2 regions of the Desulfosporosinus paludis genome follow, and region 1 is predicted to be linked to the other one. Evidence: a T-box and tRNA genes for the amino acid it is inferred to sense, from the RefSeq annotation. Region 1 holds a T-box; the other holds one or more tRNA genes.

Evidence for each region. The T-box of region 1 lies ahead of ileS (isoleucine--tRNA ligase). A T-box ahead of a tRNA ligase gene usually reads a tRNA of that ligase, here a tRNA-Ile.
Region 2: it has a tRNA-Ile gene. The T-box ahead of ileS (isoleucine--tRNA ligase) is inferred to sense a tRNA for this amino acid. The anticodon was not compared.

Annotation. Positions count from the first base shown of each region.
Region 1 is NZ_CP144211.1:1,840,677-1,844,094, reverse strand. Features, by position in the region: gene VZF35_RS09355 (hypothetical protein) at 46-1,224, shown strand; T-box leader at 1,559-1,786, shown strand; gene ileS (isoleucine--tRNA ligase) at 1,864-3,418, shown strand, end outside.
Region 2 is NZ_CP144211.1:3,702,882-3,706,299, reverse strand. Features, by position in the region: gene VZF35_RS18430 (hypothetical protein) at 1-85, opposite strand, end outside; gene VZF35_RS18425 (Nif3-like dinuclear metal center hexameric protein) at 324-1,193, opposite strand; gene VZF35_RS18420 (tRNA (adenine(22)-N(1))-methyltransferase) at 1,184-1,978, opposite strand; tRNA gene VZF35_RS18415 (tRNA-Val) at 2,107-2,181, opposite strand; tRNA gene VZF35_RS18410 (tRNA-Ile) at 2,292-2,366, opposite strand; tRNA gene VZF35_RS18405 (tRNA-Asn) at 2,385-2,459, opposite strand; gene rpoD (RNA polymerase sigma factor RpoD) at 2,570-3,418, opposite strand, start outside.

The sequences.
Region 1 (3,418 bases):
TTACTGCAAATATTAAGGAGGTGCTAGGTTTCAATAATGAAGAGAATGAGTAAAACAAAAACCATTGTAATAGCGACTGCTATTACAACCCTTCTATCGGCAACAGCTGTTTATGCAGCTACGACAGACAATAGTTTCGTACATGCCTCGAAATTTTCTCGAACACTTACAGGCGATGCTAAGGGTGGGTTCAAAAGCCATCTGGATAGCCTAGTATCATCAGGCACTCTGACCCAGGCTCAGGAGGACGCTATACAAACTGCAATCTCTGCAGGACAGAAGTCTGGCCCAGCAAAGGGCGACTTCCAAAAAGGACTTGCAAATAGATTTAAAACCGCTTTGGATGGACTCGTAACTGCCGGGACAATAACCTCGGATCAAGAGACAGCTATTCAAGGCGTGCTGGAAACGGCAATGAAGTCAATTGCGACCAAAGGCGAGCTTAAGCAAGGACCTTCCGACATATTTAAAACGGCACTGGATAGTCTTGTTACTGCTGGAACAATAACTTCGGATCAAGAAACTGCCATCCAAAACGCATTCACATCAGGTACGAAAACGGGTGTAACAAAGGGCGAGTTTAGACAGGGACCGGTCAGCGGATTTAAAACGGCCCTGGATAGTCTTGTTAGTGCCGGAACAATTACTGCAGATCAAGAAACGGCTATTGAAAACACGGTGACATCGGCTGTCAAAACAGGAGTAACAAAAGGTGAGTTTAAGCAAGGAGCTTCCAACCTGTTTAAGACTGCTCTAGATGGCCTCGTGAGTTCCGGAACAATAACCACAGATCAGGAAACTGCTATAGTAAACTCCCTCACAACAGGTATGACGAAAGGTGTGGCAAAGGGCGAGTTTAAGCAAGGTCCAACCAACGTATTTAAAACTGCGCTGGATAGTCTTGTAACTGCCGGAACAATAACTTCGGATCAAGAAACGGCTATCCAAAACGCGATGACGACAGCAATGAAGACAGGAGTAACAAAAGGTGAGTTTAAGCAAGGAGCTTCCAACCTATTTAAAACTGCTCTGGATGGTCTCGTTACTGCCGGAACAATAACTTCGGATCAAGAAACAGCTATCCAAAGCGCGGTCACATCGGGTATGAAGACAGGTACAGTCAAAGGCGAATTTAAGCAAGGGCCTGCCAAAACAGCTTTGGATGCTCTCGTAACGAACGGCACAATTACCCAGGCTCAGGAAGATGCTATTTTTAGCAAGTAAAATTTAGAGTAGGCCTTTCAACTCCGCATCACTTTCAACGTGGTGCGGAGTTCGTTTTTTGTCCTCCTTGTTTCTCTTTACTTTCACCATACCTTTAGTTAAACTTTGATAATAATTGAATCTCCATTAATAGGTTTATTATATTGGTAATTTTTCTATATTACGTCCAAATTTCTTAAACTAACTTTACTCACCGGGTGATTATAGGGTACAATAAGATAATCGAAATGATCAAAAACAATCGGATTAAATACAGATTTGTGCTCTTGGAATTTTCTCTTACCTGGAATATGATGTTTATACGTTTGAGTATTTTAAAATGAGATTAATATTGATATCAATTATGAAGAGGACAGTAATAAAGGACTTGGCTTTTAGAGACATAATCCTAGGCTGAAAGATTATGACGAAGGTCTTTTACGAAGATCACCTTGGAGTTGGGTGGCTGAAATAATTAAGTTGCCCCGTGTGGCATACGTTACATGTTTTAAGCGATTAATGGATTGCTTATTTGAGCAATCCATTAATAAAAAGGGTGGTACCGCGATAATTCGTCCCTAAGTCACAGACTTAGGGATTTTTGATGTTATTTACCCTATATTATTTGTTCAATCCAACTCATATGAAAGGAAGATGATCATGTCTAACTTTAAACCTTTGTCTGATCAGTCGGTAGCCAAAAGAGAAAGCGAAATAGCAGATTTCTGGGACAGGAATGAAATCCTGAATAAAAGCATCGAAATCAGGGAGGGTAAAACACCTTTCGTATTCTATGAAGGACCTCCCACGGCCAACGGTAAACCGGGAATTCATCACGTGATAGCCAGAACCTTAAAGGATTCAGTTTGCCGCTACAAGTCCATGCAGGGTTATCAAGTTAAGCGAAAGGCTGGATGGGATACTCATGGCCTTCCTGTAGAGATCGAAGTTGAGAAGCAGCTTAAACTTTCCAATAAACAGGAAATTGAAGCCTATGGAATTGCTGATTTTAATCAGAAATGCCGAGAATCTGTGTTCAGCTATGAGAAGCAGTGGCGGGAAATGACGATGCGTATGGGATATTCGATCGATTTGGATCACCCCTATGTCACGTTGAATAATGATTATATTGAAAGTGTGTGGTGGATTCTTGATCAGTTTTTTAAACAAGGTTTAATCTATGAAGGTCACAAAATCCTTCCCTATTGCTCGCGCTGCGGAACGGGATTGGCTTCCCATGAAGTAGCCCAGGGCTACAAGGAAATAAAGACTAATACTGTCTTCGTTAAGTTTAAGAAAAAAGATGCTGAAGAATACTTTTTAGTTTGGACGACGACTCCCTGGACACTTCCTTCGAACGTAGCACTTACTGTGAATCCTCAAGAAGTATACTTGAAGGTCAGACAGAATAATGAGATCTACTATGTTTCTAAGACCTTGTCCCATAAAGTGTTGGGTGAAGAGTTTGAGGTTCTGGAAGAAATCAAGGGAAAAGAGCTAGAGTTTGTTGAGTACGAACAATTAATGCCGTTTGTAAAAACGGATAAAAGGGCTTTTTTCATTACCTTAGGCGATTATGTAACCACTGAGGATGGCACAGGAATTGTTCATACCGCTCCGGCCTTTGGTGAGGATGATTACAATACCGGGCGCAGGTATAATTTGCCGGTACTTCAACCAGTCAATGAAACCGGGAAATTTGTGACGACACCCTGGGCAGGAAACTTCGTCATGGATGCGGATATAGATATCATCAAATGGTTGCACGGGGAAGAAAAACTATTTAAAAAGGAAAAAATGGAGCATAATTACCCGCACTGCTGGAGATGTCAAACTCCGCTCCTTTATTATGCTAAACCAAGTTGGTATATCGAAGTAACCAAATTCAAAGACAAATTGGTCGAGAACAACAACCGTGTTGAGTGGTATCCTGATTATGTCGGAGAAAAAAGGTTTGGCAACTGGTTGGAAAATGTCAATGACTGGGCTTTGTCAAGGAGCAGATATTGGGGAACGCCTCTTAATATCTGGAGATGCGATTGCGGGCATACCACATCCATTGGCTCCAGAAAAGAGCTGATGGAGAACTCAATAGAAACGCTCGATGAAACGGTTGAATTGCATCGGCCCTATGTCGATGATATTCACATAAAATGCTCAAAATGTGGCTCTGTAATGACTCGAGTGACGGATGTCATAGATTGCTGGTTTGATA
Region 2 (3,418 bases), 1.9 Mb from region 1:
ACCATTTTGCACGGTTTACATTATCTTCTTTAAAGTTTGTTAAAGCCTTTTCCCGCTCCATACGGAGGATTTCTGCTCGATTCATAATCCAATCAACACCTTTCAATAAGTTTCTTAAATATCCTACGATCGAAACGATTCATAGCGCGCCAGACATTTCATACAAAACTCTATTTTCTGATTATTCCTTGTATACTAACAATACCTGATTCGACAATCCCTTGTCAAGTATTAATAATCACTTTCACAATCTTTTTTTAAATTTTCTTATGGTTTGGTTAATTTTTCCTTAAACACTATCTCTTTAAAAAGGAACCCCCTAGCTATTGCCAGGGGGAAGAATTAGACCCACTTACTTTGATCTCAATGCCCTGCAGGGATTTCTCGGAAGACAGATACCTGTATAATGCCTGAAGCATAGGCGCTTCAGTTAAAAAGTGCCCGAGATCACCAACGGCCATTCCTCCTTCAAGAGCATCGAGTACAGCATGATGGTCAACGTCTCCGGTAATGAGCAAGTCTGCACCCTTAAACTGTGCTTTCGGTACAAACCGTCCTCCACTTCCGTTGACAATCGCAACTTTGCGCACTTCTTTCTCTAACGACCCTGCCAAACGTACGCCTGTCAAATTATATGGGTGAGCATAAATCTTTGATGTCACTAGTTGGTCTAAAAAGCGCTCCCAAATCGTTCCGAGTCTTTCTTTATACTCCAAATATCCGATGACTCCGTACCCCCGCGCCTCATCAGCAGCATTTGTAGAATTAAGCAGATATTGATGGCTGGAGTTAGTATCATATGTTTGTTCTTCCAACAATTTCATTTCTTTCAATCCCAGAAGTTCTCCTAAGCTTCGACTGGAGGATATACTCGATTGGTCAAGATTTGTGTGGGCTGCGTAATATCCAATCTGATGGTTGAGCAAACTCAGCGGAAGCCTTGCCGCAGGATTATCTGACCTCAGATTTTTAAGTGGACGAAACATAATCGGGTGATGTGCCACAATAAGCTGGGCTCCAAATTCTTTGGCTTCCTCAATGACTTCCAAAGTTCCATCTAAAGCTATCAGAATACGCTCAACGGGAGCAGAGCCGCTCCCCACTAATAATCCAACATTGTCCCACTCCTCAGCCCAAGATTTCGGAGCAAGCTTTTCGATAAGCTGTGCCACTAGACCGATCGTTACTGCCATGTTCGAATTCCCTCCACCAAGATCAATTCCTCAGAAACATCCCTTATTTTCTCCGCAATTTCTAGTTTATTGGATCGTTTCATTTGATCCAGCCTTCTTCTAAGCATCCCGCTGTAATCCTCAAGATACTCTCTCAAGAGATCTGTAGCTTCCTCAAGGATCAAAGGTCCGAAATGCCACACTAATTTCTCCACGATTTCTGGAAACTTCGCAGAAACCTCATCTTTAACAGTTTGAGGAGTTAAACGTTGGTGCCAAATGCACGCCTTAGTCGCTAAATCAGCCATATTCCAGCCATCGTTACGGGAAAAGGCTATAACGGTATAGGTGCGGTCCTCTTCTCTAACCAACTGTTCCGTCTTAAGTCGCCATCCATCGTTCAGCAGAGTCGAGCGTACGGCCCCCTCTCCACCCTGCGGCTGAACAATCAAATCCGTCACTGATTGTAAGACATCCGGTCGAGCTGCTAGAATTTCCAGCATAGTTCTTCCGCCCATCCCGGCTAAGGTCAATACATTAACCTCTCCAGCCTCAAGCGGCATCAATCCATCTCCAAATCTCACATCAATGATTTGCTCTAATTGCCTTCCTTTAACCGCAGCCATGGCAGACTGAAACGGTCCTTCATGGACATCTACAGCCACAGCTTTGAATATCTTACGTGCTTCATAAAGAGCAATAGGCAAATAGGCGTGATCGGTCCCGATGTCGCCGAGCCAAGCACCCGCCGGTACCAGCGAGGCTACCGTCTGCAGACGCGGACCTAGTGTAATTAAGTAGGTCATAGTTCACCTCATAAAGTTTAGGGCCTTTAGCCTCTTATTATGTTCAAAACGCTGTCAACAAAGCAGTCCAATTTTAGCCTAAAACAAAATGGACTCCGGCATTTGCCACAGTCCATTATTTCAGTCCTTGGTGGGCGATATTGGTCTCGAACCAATGGCCTCATCCGTGTGAAGGATGCGCTCTACCGCTGAGCTAATCGCCCAATTTCGATATTCATAGCTCAATGCAACTTGAACTAAAATCCTCACGTCTTAGACTCCGTTTATTTTTTTCTGTTCGAACCTCGAACAGCTGCACATTGTACTTCGATTTTGGTGGGCCCACTAGGATTCGAACCTAGGACCAACCCGTTATGAGCGGGGGGCTCTACCGCTGAGCTATGGGCCCTAAAAGGGAAAAATAAATTGGCTCCCCGAGTAGGACTCGAACCTACAACCTACCGGTTAACAGCCGGTTGCTCCACCATTGAGCTATCGAGGAATGCCCTTTGCACGAATTATTATACGTTAATCTATCCTAAATAGTCAAGCCTTTATCTGAATAAATCTTAATCAATGTTGAATCATTGTTAAAATCATGGCTGAATCGATTTACTCCAGGTAATCCTTTAGCTTTTTGCTTCTGCTGGGATGGCGCAATTTTCTCAAGGCTTTAGCTTCAATCTGCCGAATTCGTTCCCGAGTTACACCGAATTCCTGACCAACTTCCTCTAAAGTTCTGGTTCGGCCATCATCAAGGCCAAAACGGAGTCTAAGCACTTTTTCTTCTCGTGGGGTCAAGGTTTCCAGGACTTCCTCCAGTTGTTCTTTTAAAAGAATGAACGAGGCAGCTTCGGCAGGAGCGGGTGCATCATCATCGGGGATGAAATCTCCCAAATGAGAGTCTTCTTCTTCACCTATAGGAGTCTCAAGAGATACTGGTTCCTGAGCGATCTTCATGATTTCTCGAACCCGCTCGACTGGGATATCCATGACTTTGGCAATTTCCTCCGGAGCAGGTTCTCGTCCAAGCTCCTGCAAAAGTTGTCGTGACACTCGAATAAGTTTGTTAATGGTTTCAACCATGTGCACCGGAATCCGGATCGTACGGGCTTGGTCGGCGATAGCGCGTGTGATGGCTTGACGAATCCACCATGTCGCATAGGTACTGAACTTATAGCCCTTAGTATAATCGAATTTTTCTACAGCCTTAATTAACCCTAAGTTTCCCTCTTGGATTAAATCCAAAAAGAGCATACCTCTGCCGACATAACGTTTAGCAATGCTGACCACCAGCCGAAGATTGGCCTCAGCAAGCCGACGTTTGGCCTCTTCATCCCCGGCCTCCATACCCTTGGCCAATAAAATTTCGTCTTCAGCCGAAAGCAAAGGCACCCGTCCGATTTCTTTCAAATACATCCGTACCGGATCGTCAATGCCCACCCCTTCTGGGACTGAAAG